DNA from 2 places in the Pararhizobium qamdonense genome. Region 1 is predicted to be linked to the other one. Evidence: predicted binding sites of a transcription regulator. Region 1 holds the regulator's gene; the other holds the start of a gene.
What was found. Region 1 encodes PhoB, which activates phosphate uptake and scavenging genes when phosphate is short. Its sites were predicted from a motif close to TGTCATNNANCTGTCAT; they were not measured.
Positions count from the first base shown of each region.

Region 2: the regulator PhoB is predicted to act here: its motif matches at 5,517-5,533, upstream of PYR65_RS15365 (esterase-like activity of phytase family protein).

Region 1 is NZ_CP119566.1:4,098,589-4,106,439, reverse strand. Features, by position in the region: gene pstC (phosphate ABC transporter permease subunit PstC) at 87-1,571, shown strand; gene pstA (phosphate ABC transporter permease PstA) at 1,568-2,890, shown strand; gene pstB (phosphate ABC transporter ATP-binding protein PstB) at 2,903-3,718, shown strand; gene phoU (phosphate signaling complex protein PhoU) at 3,796-4,506, shown strand; gene phoB (phosphate regulon transcriptional regulator PhoB) at 4,614-5,297, shown strand; gene PYR65_RS20085 (VOC family protein) at 5,279-5,665, opposite strand; gene PYR65_RS20080 (GcrA family cell cycle regulator) at 5,680-6,213, opposite strand; gene PYR65_RS20075 (aspartate aminotransferase family protein) at 6,647-7,846, shown strand.
Region 2 is NZ_CP119566.1:3,148,824-3,156,674, reverse strand. Features, by position in the region: gene clpP (ATP-dependent Clp endopeptidase proteolytic subunit ClpP) at 1-349, shown strand, start outside; gene clpX (ATP-dependent Clp protease ATP-binding subunit ClpX) at 652-1,929, shown strand; gene lon (endopeptidase La) at 2,447-4,867, shown strand; gene hupB (DNA-binding protein HupB) at 5,098-5,370, shown strand; gene PYR65_RS15365 (esterase-like activity of phytase family protein) at 5,584-7,779, shown strand.

The DNA.
Region 1 (7,851 bases):
CCGGCACGGCGAAACGCCGTGCCGGACCTCCCGAAGTATGCGGATTTGCCGGCTTTCAATGATTGATGGGCCGGGGGGACATATCGATGAGCACTTCTCTTATTCTTTTGGTCATTTTGATCGTTGGCCTTGGAGCATTTTTTGCCGGCCGTGGGCGGGCGATGGCCAGCTCCAAAGGCAAGCTTTCCGCCCTGCATTCTCTTCCTGGTTATCATGGCGCCTATGTCGCCATCTGGGCGGTTCTGCCGGCTGTTTTCGTTCTTGCCGTGTGGCTTCTCGCCAGCCCGTTTTTCGTTGAAAATTCCGTCCGGTCCGCTTTGCCGGAAACTGTTCAAAGCCAGGGTGGCGCGACCACCGAGCTAATGCTCGGCCAGGTCATGCAGGTTGCCAATGGCCTGAAGCTTTTGAACAGTGCTGAGCTTGAAGCCGTCACCAACGGCTCCTCCAGCCTGCGAGACGCGCTGGCGGCCAAGGGCGTTCCAATGGCCAATGCCGGCGAGCCTTATATGGTTGCGGCCGCCCAGCATTATAACAGCTTGAGAGACGGCAGCCGGTGGGTGATGAGCGCGGTCGTGCTGATCATCGCCCTTGCCGGTGCTGTTTTCGCCATTCGCGGTATCAGCGCGCCCTTCCGGGCCAGAAACCGTGTCGAGCGCGTCATGCTCGGTACGTTGCTTTTGGCCTCTTCCATTGCGATCCTGACGACGGTCGGCATTGTCGGCTCGATGTTGTCGGAGGCCATCCGCTTCTTCCAGTCGGTATCCCCCAGCGCATTCTTCTTCGGCACTGTCTGGGATCCGCGCTTTTCGGCGGCCGGCAGCGGCGGCACGGAAGGCCAGTTCGGTCTTCTGCCGCTTCTCGCGGGTACGCTCTATATTGCCTTTGTCGCCATGCTCTTTGCCGTGCCGGTCGGCCTGTTCGCCGCCATCTACATGGCCGAATATGCAAGGCCTGTGGTGCGCGGCATTGCCAAGCCGCTGCTCGAAATCCTCGCCGGCATTCCGACCATCGTCTACGGCTTCTTCGCGCTGGTGACGGTCGGGCCTTTCCTGCGTGATATCTCGGCGCAGCTGAATGGGCTGGTGACGGGAAACTACGTCAACTTCATCCAGGCGCAGAGCGTTCTCACCGCCGGTCTCGTCATGGGCATCATGCTGATCCCGTTCGTCTCCTCCCTGTCGGACGATATCATCACGCAGGTGCCGCGTTCGCTGCGCGACGGCTCGCTCGGTCTTGGCGCCACCCGCTCCGAAACCATCAAGCGCGTCATCCTGCCGGCAGCACTTCCCGGCATCGTCGGTGCTCTGCTTCTGACGGCTTCGCGTGCTGTCGGTGAGACCATGATCGTGGTGCTGGCTGCCGGTGTTGCCGCCCGCATGCAGCTCAACCCGTTCGAGGCGATGACCACGGTCACCGTCAAGATCGTCAATCAGCTGACGGGCGACCTCGAGTTCAACTCGCCTCAGACATTGGTGGCGTTTGCTCTCGGCATCACGCTGTTTGCCATCACGCTCTGCCTCAACATCTATGCACTCTACATCGTGCGCAAGTATCGGGAACAGTACGAATGACCGACATGACATCCTCCGTACAGTCCACCTTCGTGCGCCCGGCGCAGACAAGACGCGATATCGGCATCAAGAAGCGCTACGCGTCCGAACGCCGCTTCAAGGCTTACGGCCTGACGGCAATCCTGATCGGCCTGTTCTTCCTCTTCGTTCTGTTGTGGACCGTCGTCTCCAAGGGCTACACGGCCTTCCAGCAGACGGCGATCACCCTGCCGATCGAGTTTTCGGAACAGATCATCGATCCGAAGAACGAGCGTGGCGCCAATCCGTCCAAGCTGATGACGGCGAACTATCCTTTTCTGGTGCGTGACGCGCTGATCAAGGCACTTGGCATCGATCCTGCCAACAGGCCGCTCGTCAAGCAGGCAACGGACATGGTTTCGGCCAGTGCCCGCACGCAACTGCGCGATCTGGTGGTTGCCAATCCGGCCATCATCGGCACGACCGCCAATGTCTCTCTGCTCGCAGAAGGCAATATCGACAGCGCCAACAAGGGCCAGATCGACCTGACCGTTGCCGAAGCCAACCGCAAGGTGAAGGATCAGCAGCTCGAATGGATGAAAAAGCTGACCGAAACCGGCGCAATGGCCAAGCAGTTCAACACCGGCCTGTTCACCTATGGTGCCTCCAGCCGTCCTGAAGCCGCCGGTATTGGCGTCGCCGCACTCGGCTCGCTGTACATGATGCTGATCGTCCTGGCGCTTGCCCTTCCGATCGGCGTTGCGGCATCGATCTATCTGGAGGAGTTTGCGCCGAAGAACCGGCTGACCGATCTGATCGAGGTCAATATCAACAACCTCGCGGCGGTTCCCTCCATCGTCTATGGTCTGCTCGGCCTGTCGATCTTCATCAACTTCGCCGGCATGCCCCGTTCGGCCGCCGTCGTCGGTGGCCTGGTGCTGACATTGATGACGCTTCCTACGATCATCATCGCCACCCGCGCAGCCTTGAAGGCGGTGCCGCCGTCGATCCGCTCGGCAGCTTTGGGTCTTGGCGCGTCGAAGATGCAGACCATCTTCCACCATGTCCTGCCGCTCGCCATGCCAGGCGTGCTCACGGGCACCATCATCGGCCTGGCGCATGCGCTCGGCGAAACCGCGCCGCTTCTTTTGATCGGCATGGTGGCCTTCGTGGTCGATTATCCGGGCTCGCCGATGGACCCGTCCACTGCTCTGCCGGTCCAGATCTATATGTGGGCCAACGAAGCCGAACGTGCATTTGTCGAACGGACTTCGGGTGCGATCATGATCCTCTTGATCTTCCTCGTCGTCATGAACCTGGGCGCAATCCTGTTGCGGCGTCGCTTTGAGCGGCGCTGGTAGTGAGGTAGAAACATGAACATGATGTCAGAAGCAGCAGTTGAAAAGGCGCTGGACCAGAAAATGAACACTGTTCCCTTCAAGATGATCGGAAAGGACGTTTCGGTATATTATGGCGAAAAGCGTGCGCTTTTCGATGTGAACCTCAACGTCCGTGAAAACACCGTCACCGCGCTGATCGGCCCGTCCGGATGCGGCAAGTCGACGTTCCTGCGCACACTCAACCGCATGAACGACACGATCGACAGCTGCCGCGTCACCGGCAAGATCACCCTCGACGACGGTGATATCTACGACCCGAGCATCGACGTCGTCGAACTGCGCGCCCGCGTCGGCATGGTTTTCCAGAAGCCGAACCCGTTCCCGAAGTCGATCTACGAGAACGTCACCTACGGTCCGAAGATCCACGGTCTCGCCCGCACCAAGGCCGAGCTTGACCAGATCGTCGAGTCGAGCCTTCAAAAGGCTGGTCTCTGGAACGAGGTGAAGGACCGCCTGCACGAATCCGGCACCGGCCTGTCCGGTGGTCAGCAGCAGCGCCTGTGCATTGCCCGCGCCGTTGCCGTCAGCCCGGAAGTCATCCTGATGGACGAACCCTGTTCGGCGCTGGATCCGATCGCGACTGCCAAGGTCGAGGAACTGATCCACGAACTGCGCACGAACTATACGATCGTCATCGTCACGCACTCGATGCAGCAGGCCGCCCGCGTCTCGCAGCGCACCGCCATGTTCCATCTCGGCAATCTCGTCGAGGAAAACGACACCGACAAGATGTTCACCAATCCGGACGACCAGCGGACCCAAGACTACATCATGGGCCGCTTCGGCTGAGGACGCTTTCGCCACCCTGTCATGAGGGCAGGGTGGTGGTCTTCCAACCCGGATTGTGATCGCAAGGAAAAACAATCATGTCTACGCACATTGCTTCCGTCTATGACGAAGATCTGAAGTACCTGACCCGGCGCATCTCCGAGATGGGCGGCCTGGCCGAACAGATGGTGGCCGAATCCGTGCGCGCCCTGGTCAATTCCGACCTGGCGCTCGCCCAGAAGGTCATCTCCGACGATGCCATTCTCGACGAGGCCGAGCGCCAGATCGGCGAGAAGGCGATCGTCACCATTGCCAAACGCCAGCCGATGGCGGCGGACCTGCGCGAAATCATGGGATCGATCCGCATCGCGGCCGATCTGGAGCGCGTCGGCGATCTCGGCAAGAACAACGCCAAGCGCGTCATCGCCGTTGCCCATGCCAGCCTGCCCCGGCAGCTGGCGCGCGGCCTGGAGCATCTGGCCGAGCTCGCGCTCGTTCAGCTCAAGGAAGTGCTCGATGTCTACGCTTCGCGCTCGCCGGAAAAGGCCAACAGCATCCGCGAACGCGACAATGAGATCGATGCGATCTATACCTCGCTGTTCCGCGAACTCCTGACGTACATGATGGAAGACCCGCGCAACATCACGCCCTGCACGCATCTCCTGTTCTGCGCCAAGAACATCGAGCGTATCGGCGACCACGCCACCAATATCGCCGAAACCATCTACTACATGGCGACTGGCGCACAGCCGGTTGGCGAGCGTCCGAAGGACGATACGGCCAATACGGTTGGCGCAATCGGCAATTGATGCCCACAGTAAAGTAAGTGAAATCTTACGGATAAATGCGCGAGCGGCCGCTGGAGCCGCTCGGCAAGCCTTCGGCCAGCCGGCCGGGCGCCAAGGAGCAGAACTGAATGTTGCCAAGAATTGCTGTTGTTGAAGACGAAGAGGCGCTCAGCGTCCTCCTCCGATACAATCTCGAGGCCGAAGGGTTCGAAGTCGATACGATCAATCGTGGCGACGAGGCGGAAATGCGCCTGCAGGAACGTCTTCCCGATCTCCTCATCCTCGACTGGATGCTGCCGGGCGTTTCCGGCATCGAACTGTGCCGCCGGCTGCGCCAGCGCCCGGAAACCGAACGCCTGCCGATCATCATGCTGACGGCACGCGGCGAAGAGAGCGAGCGCGTGCGCGGTCTGGCCACCGGCGCCGATGATTATGTGGTCAAGCCGTTCTCGACGCCGGAACTGATGGCACGGGTCAAGGCGATGCTGCGCCGGGCAAAGCCCGAAGTGCTGTCAACGCTGCTGAAATGCGGCGATATCGAACTCGATCGCGAAACCCACCGCGTCCACCGCAAGACCCGCGAGGTCCGCCTGGGCCCGACGGAGTTTCGCCTGCTGGAATTCTTCATGGCCTCGCCAGGCCGCGTCTTTTCGCGCTCGCAACTTCTGGACGGTGTCTGGGGTCATGACATCTATGTCGATGAGCGCACGGTCGACGTGCATGTCGGCCGCCTGCGCAAGGCGCTGAACTTTTCCAACATGCAGGACGTGATCCGCACGGTGCGCGGTGCTGGCTATTCGCTGGAAAGCTGATCGAGCGGTTCGCCAATTTCAATGGCGTGACCATCCGGATCGTAAAAGCGGAATACCCTCTGTCCCCAGGGCTGGGTCTCGATGGGATGGATGAGGATTACATGACCGGCGATGCGGGCAAACAGCGCATCCAAAGGATCATGTTCGAAATAGAGCAGGACATTTTGACGGCCATAGGCCCCGGAACTGACTGACGGATGTCCCCAAACCGTCGTTTCCAGGGATTTGCCCTCATGGATGGCAAATCCCGTTTCAAACAGGACGAAATCGCCGAAATCCTGCTTGATCGCCAGTCCCAGCTTCTCGCCATAGAAGGCTTTCGAGATGCTGATATCCCGCACGAACGGGATGGGATTGACGAAGCGCAAGGCAGGTTCCGCCCTTAGCGAGCCCGGCGGCGCTCGCCGGAGGGCTGGTAGGCCAGCTTGGCGTGGAATGTGCAGTATGGGGATGTGTCCGGGGAATCGTTGCCGCAGAAGTGGAACTCTTCCTTCATCGGGTCGCCGATCGGCCATTTGCAGGTGCGGTCGGTCAGCTGCGTCAGCACCAGGCGGCGCGACATCGGAACAACGACATTGTTGCCGGCGGGCGCTGTTTCCTGATCCTCGATCGCGTCGATCTCGACCTCTTCCTTCATGACGGTCGCGCCGGTGGTGCGGGTCACGGTGCGGGTGGCTGTCATGCGTGCTGCGGTAAAGCTCGGTGCGCGTGGTGCAGCGGTCGGGGCAGGGCGTTTGGCCCGTGCGGTTGCCGTGCTGCCGCCGGCCTTGGCGCGGCCCGGCAAGCAGAGACGGTGAACCTTGCCGATGACGGCGTTGCGGCTGACGCCGCCGAGTTGTGCAGCGATCTGGCTCGCGCTCAAACCCTCGGACCACAATTTCTTGAGTTTTTCGACCCGCTCGTCAGTCCAATTCATGGTCTTGTCTCCATTCCCAGCGTTGGTGATGGTCGAATCCTTCACCGGGCCCTGGATGTAATCCAAGGCTGAAACGCGATAACACTTTTGGTGACTAGGTCCGCCGCATGCGTTCTAGTAGTTGTTTCTTAACGTAGAGCCCGGGGGACTCCCTGACAAGAGTCAGGGGAATCCCGCCGAATCGATTTCTGAGTTTTCCCCAACTTGCTTGCGATGCGTGGCATTTTTGCAAGTGTATCCGGCTAAAAAAATCACATCCTCTGTATCAACGGGAATTGCCGGAAATCATGGGCTTTTGTTGACATTGCACTGCGAAATGAAGATAGTGCGCTGGCCGCCGCAAGGCGGCATTTTGATTTTTTACCGGCTGGTCACAGCCCTGTTGACGACGCCGATTATACAATTGCCGTGATGGTTTGAGGAGACATGCGCCATGGCCGATGCCACGCCGCTTTATGACACGTATGCACGCGCACCCTTGCGGTTCGAGCGCGGCGAAGGCGTCTGGCTGATTGCCGAGGATGGCACCCGTTATCTCGATTTTGCCGCCGGTGTCGCAGTCAATTCGCTCGGTCATGCGCATCCGCATCTTGTCTCCGCCCTGAAGGCGCAGGCTGACAAGGTCTGGCACCTGTCGAACCTTTATGAAGTGCCCGGCCAGGAAAGCCTCAGCCGCCGCCTGACGGAAGCAACGTTCGCCGACAAGGTGTTCTTCACCAATTCGGGTGCCGAAGCGCTGGAATGCGCCATCAAGACGGCACGGCGCTATCATTTCTCCAAGGGTCAGCCGGAAAAATTCCACATCATCACCTTTGAGGGCGCCTTTCACGGCCGCACGCTGGCGACCATCGCCGCCGGTGGTCAGGCGAAATATCTGGAAGGCTTCGGCCCGAAGGCACCGGGCTTCTATCAGGTGCCGTTCGACGATATGCCGGCGCTGAAGGCTGCCATCAGCGAAGAGACCGCCGCGATCCTGATCGAGCCGATCCAGGGTGAAGGCGGTATCCGCACGGTGCCGAAGGAATTCCTGCAGGAGCTGCGTTCGCTTTGCGACGAATATGGCCTGCTGCTCATTTTCGACGAAGTCCAGTCCGGCGTCGGCCGCACCGGCAAGCTGTTTGCCCATGAATGGTCGGGCATCACGCCGGATATCATGGCGGTTGCCAAGGGCATTGGCGGCGGGTTTCCGCTCGGCGCTTGCCTTGCGACCGAAGAGGCCGCCTCCGGCATGGTCGCCGGAACCCACGGCTCGACCTATGGCGGCAATCCGCTGGCCATGGCCGTCGGCAATGCCGTTCTCGACGTCATTCTTGCGGATGATTTCCTGCAGCATGTCCGCGATGTCTCGCTGGTCTTCCGCCAGGGTCTTGCCTCGCTTGCCGATCGGTTCCCCGATGTCATCGAGGAAATCCGCGGCGAAGGCCTGATGCTCGGCATCAAGGCCAAGGTTCCGTCCGCCGATCTGTTAAAGGCCATCCGTGCGGAAAGACTGCTGGCAGTGCCTGCGGGCGAAAATGTCATCCGCCTGCTGCCGCCCTTGGTGACGACGGCCGATGAAGCCCGTGAAGGCCTGGCGCGGCTTGAACGCGCGGCCGAACAGCTGACAGCGGAGCGACGACAGGCATCGGCCTGAACGAC
Region 2 (7,851 bases), 950 kb from region 1:
CGTCTCGACGCTGTGCATCGGCCAGGCCGCGTCCATGGGCTCGCTGCTTCTGGCGGCCGGCCACAAGGATATGCGTTTTGCGACGCCGAACGCCCGCATCATGGTTCACCAGCCGTCTGGCGGCTTCCAGGGCCAGGCATCCGACATCGAACGGCATGCCCGCGACATCCTGAAAATGAAGCGCCGTTTGAACGAAGTTTACGTCAAGCACACCGGCCGCACCTTGGAAGAGGTTGAACAGACGCTTGATCGTGACCACTTTATGACTGCTGATGAAGCGCTCAGCTGGGGTGTCGTCGACAAGGTCATCACCTCGCGTGAGGCCATGGAAGCCGCGTCAGAAGCGTGAAAACAAGCTTTTGTGTGCGGATAGATGCATTTGTGACACAATTGTAACCGTCATGGGGCTTTATCCGCAGGCCAAAGCCGTTAATATCGACCGTTAATGCTATGTTGAAGTTTGAAGTCCTAGCATTCGGTATTCGGTGGGAGATTCGTTGCTGCCGGACATCAAACGTGGTTGTTTGAAGCCGGTTCGTACTCCCGAGAGCGCCGTGATTTTGCGCCATCAAAGCGGAAAATGTGCGGAGCGGGTTGAGTAGTCCGTTTCACCTTCTCTCAAGGTGTCCGGCGTGCTGGAAGGAAAGTGATATGAGCAAGGTCAGCGGTAGCAACGGCGGTGACTCCAAGAATACCCTATACTGCTCCTTCTGCGGGAAGAGCCAGCACGAGGTCCGCAAGCTGATTGCCGGACCGACAGTGTTCATCTGCGATGAATGCGTCGAATTGTGCATGGACATCATCCGCGAAGAGAACAAGACATCGATGGTCAAGTCCCGCGATGGCGTTCCGACGCCGCAGGAGATCATCAAGGTTCTCGACGAATACGTCATTGGCCAGCAACAGGCCAAGCGCATCCTGTCGGTTGCCGTCCACAACCATTACAAGCGCCTGGCCCATGCCGCCAAGGGCACCGACGTTGAGTTGGCGAAATCCAACATCATGCTCGTCGGCCCGACCGGTTGCGGCAAGACCTATCTGGCGCAGACCTTGGCCCGCATCATCGACGTGCCGTTCACCATGGCCGATGCCACGACGCTCACGGAAGCCGGTTATGTCGGCGAGGATGTCGAAAACATCATCCTGAAGCTCCTGCAGTCGGCCGACTATAATGTCGAGCGTGCGCAGCGCGGCATCGTCTATATCGACGAAGTCGACAAGATTTCGCGCAAGTCCGACAATCCGTCGATCACGAGGGACGTTTCGGGCGAGGGTGTGCAGCAGGCGCTGCTGAAGATCATGGAAGGCACGGTCGCATCCGTTCCTCCGCAGGGCGGCCGCAAGCATCCGCAGCAGGAGTTCCTGCAGGTTGACACGACCAACATCCTGTTCATCTGCGGCGGCGCATTTGCCGGCCTCGACAAGATCATCTCGGCGCGCGGCGAAAAGACCTCGATCGGCTTTGGTGCTTCGGTGAAGTCGCCGGAAGACCGCCGCGTCGGCGAAGTGCTGCGCGAACTGGAGCCGGAAGATCTGGTGAAGTTCGGCCTCATCCCGGAATTCATCGGCCGTCTGCCTGTCCTGGCGACGCTGGAGGATCTCGACGAGCCGGCTCTGATCCAGATCCTGTCGGAACCGAAGAACGCGCTGATCAAGCAGTACCAGCGGCTGTTCGAGATGGAAGACGTCGAGTTGACGTTCCATGAGGACGCGCTGCGCGAAATCGCCAAGCGGGCGATCATCCGCAAGACCGGTGCCCGTGGCCTGCGCTCGATCATGGAGAAGATCCTGCTCGACACCATGTTCGAACTGCCGACGCTGGAAGGCGTTCGCGAAGTGGTCATCTCCGACGAGGTGGTCAAGGGCTCCGCCCGCCCGCTCTACATCTATTCGGAGCGCTCGGAAGAGAAGGCCAACGTTTCGGCCTGACCTGACTTCGGCCAGACCTGATTTTGGCTTGACCTGATTCGGCTTGACCGGAGGACATCGATATCCAGAGCAAGGCCCGCCATGTGCGGGCCTTTTTCATGTCGGATGATGACGGATATCCGTGTTGTACCTCCAAATCGGGAGAGGCGGTGCCGAAGGTGCAGGGCAGCCCTGCGCATTTTGCATCGCGGCGCGCTGACGGCCTTCCCAAGGGAGGTTGCGGCAGAACCGTTAATCCGTCGAATCAGCGATTGCTAAAAGCGAGCAACAACGCGATTATGTTACGATTCTGTGTCGGCGTGTCCCGGCACGAAGCGTGTGCGTTAACTCCCGCGGCAAGGTCCGCGACAGTCAGATGCCGTTTACTATCCGACTACGCCGCCTCCCAGGTCTGTAGTCGGCAAAGGGTTGAAAACAGACGTCACACACTCCACCTGACAGTGGAAAGAATGAGGACCCGATGCGCTCTTGAACGCTTCGGGTAACGGGCCCGGAAACGGGACGGAAAGGAAATGACATGACGAGCAAAACGTCTCCGGCAATCGAGAGCGCGACCTATCCGGTTCTGCCGCTGCGCGATATCGTGGTGTTCCCGCATATGATCGTGCCGCTCTTTGTTGGCCGTGAAAAGTCGATCCGTGCGCTGGAAGAAGTGATGGGTACCGACAAGCAGATCATGCTTGCCACCCAGATCAACGCCAGCGACGACGATCCGGAACCGGCTGCCATCTATCAGATCGGCACCATCGCCAATGTGCTGCAGCTGCTGAAGCTGCCCGACGGGACCGTCAAGGTTCTGGTCGAAGGCCGTGCGCGCGCCGAGATCGACGGCTATACCGGCCGTGAAGAATTCTATGAGGCCATGGCCCATCCGCTTTCCGAGCCGGAAGAAGACCCGGTTGAGATCGAGGCGCTCAGCCGTTCGGTCGTCTCGGAGTTCGAGAGCTATGTGAAGCTCAACAAGAAAATCTCTCCGGAAGTCGTCGGCGCTGCCAGCCAGATCGAAGACTATTCGAAGCTGGCCGACACCGTTGCCTCGCATCTGTCCATCAAGATCGTCGAAAAGCAGGAAATGCTGGAGACGACCAGCGTCAAGCTGCGCCTTGAAAAGGCGCTCGGCTTCATGGAAGGCGAGATTTCGGTTCTACAGGTCGAAAAGCGCATCCGCTCGCGCGTCAAGCGCCAGATGGAAAAGACTCAGCGCGAGTATTACCTGAACGAGCAGATGAAGGCGATCCAGAAGGAGCTCGGCGACGGCGAGGAAGGCCGCGACGAGATGGCCGAGCTGGAAGACCGCATCACCAAGACCAAGCTCTCCAAGGAAGCCCGTGAAAAGGCCGATGCGGAAGTCAAGAAGCTGCGCCAGATGAGCCCGATGTCGGCGGAAGCCACCGTCGTGCGCAACTATCTGGACTGGCTGCTGGGCATTCCGTGGTCGAAGAAGTCGAAGGTCAAGACCGATCTCAACCACGCAGAAAAAGTGTTGGAACTGGATCATTTCGGCCTCGACAAGGTCAAGGAACGGATCATCGAGTATCTGGCGGTCCAGGCACGTTCGCAAAAGATCAAGGGGCCGATCCTGTGCCTCGTCGGCCCTCCGGGCGTCGGCAAGACCTCGCTTGCCAAGTCGATCGCCAAGGCGACAGGCCGCGAATATATCCGCATGGCACTTGGCGGCGTTCGTGACGAAGCCGAAATCCGCGGTCACCGCCGTACCTATATCGGCTCGATGCCCGGCAAGGTCATCCAGTCGATGAAGAAGGCAAAGAAGTCCAACCCGCTCTTCCTGCTCGACGAGATCGACAAGATGGGCCAGGATTTCCGTGGCGATCCGTCGTCGGCTCTGCTTGAGGTGCTGGATCCGGAACAGAACTCGACGTTCATGGACCACTATCTGGAGGTCGAATATGACCTCTCGAACGTGATGTTCATCACGACGGCCAATACGCTCAACATCCCGGCGCCCTTGATGGACCGCATGGAAGTGATCCGTATTGCCGGCTACACGGAAGAAGAAAAGCTGGAAATTGCCAAGCGGCACCTGTTGCCGAAGGCCATTGCCGATCACGCGCTTCAGCCGAAGGAGTTCTCGATTACCGACGGTGCGTTGTCGGCGATCATCCAGACCTATACCCGCGAAGCCGGTGTGCGTAGCCTTGAGCGCGAGCTGATGAAGGTCGCCCGCAAGGCCGTCACCGAAATCCTGAAGGGCCGTACCGGCAAGGTCGAGGTGACTGCCGAGAATATCAACGACTATCTTGGTGTTCCGCGCTACCGCCACGGCGAAGCCGAGCGTACCGACCAGGTCGGTGTCGTCACCGGTCTTGCCTGGACGGAAGTCGGCGGCGAGCTTCTGACGATCGAAGGCGTCATGATGCCCGGCAAGGGCCGCATGACGGTGACCGGCAACCTGCGCGACGTGATGAAGGAATCGATTTCGGCTGCGGCATCATACGTCCGCTCGCGCGCGATCGACTTCGGCATCGAGCCGCCGCTGTTCGACAAGAGCGATATCCACGTGCACGTGCCGGAAGGCGCGACACCCAAGGACGGTCCGTCCGCCGGTGTGGCCATGGCGACCGCGATCGTGTCGATCATGACGGGTATTGCCGTCAACAAGGACGTGGCGATGACGGGTGAAATCACCCTGCGCGGCCGTGTGCTGCCGATCGGTGGCCTGAAGGAAAAGCTGCTCGCAGCGCTTCGCGGCGGCATCAAGAAGGTGCTGATCCCGGAAGAAAACGCCAAGGATCTGGCGGATATTCCAGACAACGTGAAGAACAATATGGAGATCATTCCGGTCTCGCATATTGGCGAGGTTCTGCAGCATGCGTTGCTGCGGGTGCCCGTCGCAATCGAGTGGGATCCGGCCAAGCAGGCCGTGCCGATCGCAGCTGCCGACCCGGTTGACGAGGCCGGAACGGCGATTGCTCACTAATCGCTTGACTTGAGCGCAAACTGGTGCCCTTCGCAGGTTGTGCACTGATTTGCAGCGGAAACAGTGGAAGACCGGCATTTTTGCCGGTCTTTTTTATGTAAAACCCTGCGCAAAGCCTTGCATTCCATGGGATTCGGAGCGATTGGGTTTGCCAAGGCGAGGGCGGCGCGTATGCTGCTCCCGGCTTGAAAATTGAGTCGTTTCGAACCAGTATTGAAAGGGGTGGAAACATGAACAAGAATGAGCTCGTGTCCGCAGTTGCCGAAAAGGCCGGACTCTCGAAGACAGATGCATCTTCTGCAGTTGACGCAATCTTCGACGTTATCCAGGCAGAACTGAAGAACGGCGGCGACGTTCGTCTCGTCGGCTTCGGCAATTTCTCGGTCAGCCGCCGCGAAGCATCCAAGGGCCGTAACCCGTCCACTGGCGCAGAAGTTGATATCCCAGCCCGCAACGTGCCGAAGTTCTCGGCCGGCAAGGGTCTCAAGGACGCCGTGAACTAAGTTTCATGTTTTGTCTGCAGCACCGTGGCGAAGACGCCAACGGTTCGAAAGCAGGTTGATTTGAGGCCCGGGTTTTCCCGGGCCTCTTTTCGTTTGCGGGCTTTGCCAGGCCGCGTTCTGGCCACCGAATTCTAATATGCACCGGCTGTCATGCGGGTGTTACACAGCGCGATCAAAACCCCCTGCGTATTCATTCACCAGGAGGGACATCCCGTGAAGACATTTTCGCTCACCGCAGCACTCGCTGCCGTGCTGGCTGCCTCAACCGCCTCGGCGGTCAGCGCAGAGCCCGTATTCAATCGCATCGCCTCCTTCGCCGTCGCCGGCAATCTGCCTGAAGGGGCGGATGCCAAGTCCGTCACCTCGGCTGAAATCATCGCCGCGAGCGAAGACGGCAACACGCTGATCTATTCCGACAGCCCGAACAAGGCGATCGGCATCATCGATATCACCGATGCCAAGGCCCCGAAGGCCGGTGGCTCCATCGCGTTCGACGGCGAGCCGACCTCGGTGACCATCGCCGCCGGCAGGGCGCTCGTCGCGATCAACACGCGCGAAAGCTTCGTCAAGCCATCCGGCATCCTGGCCCAGGTCGATATCGCCTCCAAGGCCGTCGATACGACCTGCGATCTCGGCGGTCAGCCGGACTCCATCGCCCTGAACAAGGACAAGACGATCGCCGCGATCGCGATCGAAAACGAGCGCGACGAGGACGTCAATGACGGTGACCTGCCGCAGCTGCCGGCAGGCAACCTCGTCATCCTGTCGCTCAAGGACGGCGTTGTCGATTGCGGCTCGATCAAGCACGTCACCCTGACCGGTCTTGCCGATGTCGCAGGCGATGATCCGGAGCCGGAATTCGTCGCCTTCAATGGCCAGGACGAGATCGCGCTGACGCTTCAGGAAAACAACTATATCGTCATCATCGATGGCAAGACCGGCACCGTGAAGAGCCATTTCTCCGCCGGTACCGTCAGCCTCGAAGGCATCGACACCAAGAAGGACGGCGCGCTGAAATTTACCGGCGAGCTGAAGGACGTCGCCCGCGAGCCGGATGCGGTGAAATGGCTGGACGACAATCGTCTCGTCGTTGCCAATGAAGGCGACTGGAAGGGCGGCGCGCGCGGCTTTACCATCTTCGACAAGACCGGCAAGGTTCTCTATGAGAACGGAGCGGCCTTCGAGCGCGAGATTGCCAAGATCGGTCACTATCCGGATGCCCGTAACAAGAAGGGCGTCGAGCCGGAAGGTCTGGAAGCCGCCAAGTTCGGCGAGGACAACCTGTTCTTCGTGCTGGCCGAGCGCGCATCCATCGTCGGCGTCTACAAGGATACCGGCGCTGAACCGCAGCTTCTGCAACTGCTGCCGTCCGGCATCGGTCCGGAAGGCGCCGTCGCCATTCCCGGCCGCAACCTGTTCGTGACCGCCAACGAAACCGACCTCGTCGAAGATGGCGGTGCCCGGTCGCACGTCATGATCTATGAGCGCGCGGAAGGCGAGGCCGCCTATCCGCAGATCGTCTCCACCGAAAAGGATGGCGAGCTGATCGGCTTCGGCGCCCTCTCGGGTCTGGCACCCGTCAAGGACCAGGCAGGCCATCTCTACGCGGTCAACGATTCGGTCTATGCGTCGCAGCCGACGATCTTCACGATCGATGCCACTGCAAAGCCAGCGAGGATCACCGACGCTCTGCGCATCACGCGTGCGGGTGCCGCAGCCCAGAAGCTCGACATCGAAGGCCTGGTGCCGGATGGTGAAGGCGGCTTCTGGCTGGCGTCCGAAGGCGATGCCGACAAGCTCTACAGCCACGCCATCATTCACGTGAACGAAAAGGGCGCAATCGAAAAAGAAATCGCCATCCCCGCCGAGCTGCGTGCCGGCGAGAAGCGTTTCGGCTTCGAGGGCATCACCAGCGTTGGCGAAGGCGATGACAAGGTTCTGTGGATGGCCGTGCAGCGCGAATGGGGCGACGACGAAAAGGGCTTTGTGAAGCTCGTTTCCTACAAGCCCTCCTCGAAGGAATGGGGCGCCGTGCGCTATCCGCTCGAAAAGACGGATGCGGGCTGGGTCGGCCTTTCCGAAATCACCGTCAGCGGCGAGCACGCCTATATCATCGAGCGCGACAACCTGATCGGCGATGCGGCCAAGCTGAAGAAGCTCTACCGCGTCGCACTCGCCGACCTGAAGCCGGCCAAGCTCGGCGGCGAACTGCCTGTGGTCAAGAAGGAAGAGGTCCGCGACCTCATTCCTGACCTGAAGTCAGCCACCAACGGTTACGTCGTTGACAAGGTCGAAGGCTTCACCATCGATGCCGCCGGAAACGGCTACATCGTCACCGACAATGACGGTGTCGATGGTTCCTCGGGCGAAACGCTGTTCTTCTCGATCGGTACGATGAACGCAATGTAATTGCGGCGGTACTGGTAACGGAAAAGGCCGGGATATGATGTCCCGGCCTTTTCTATCTGAACTTGTTGCAAG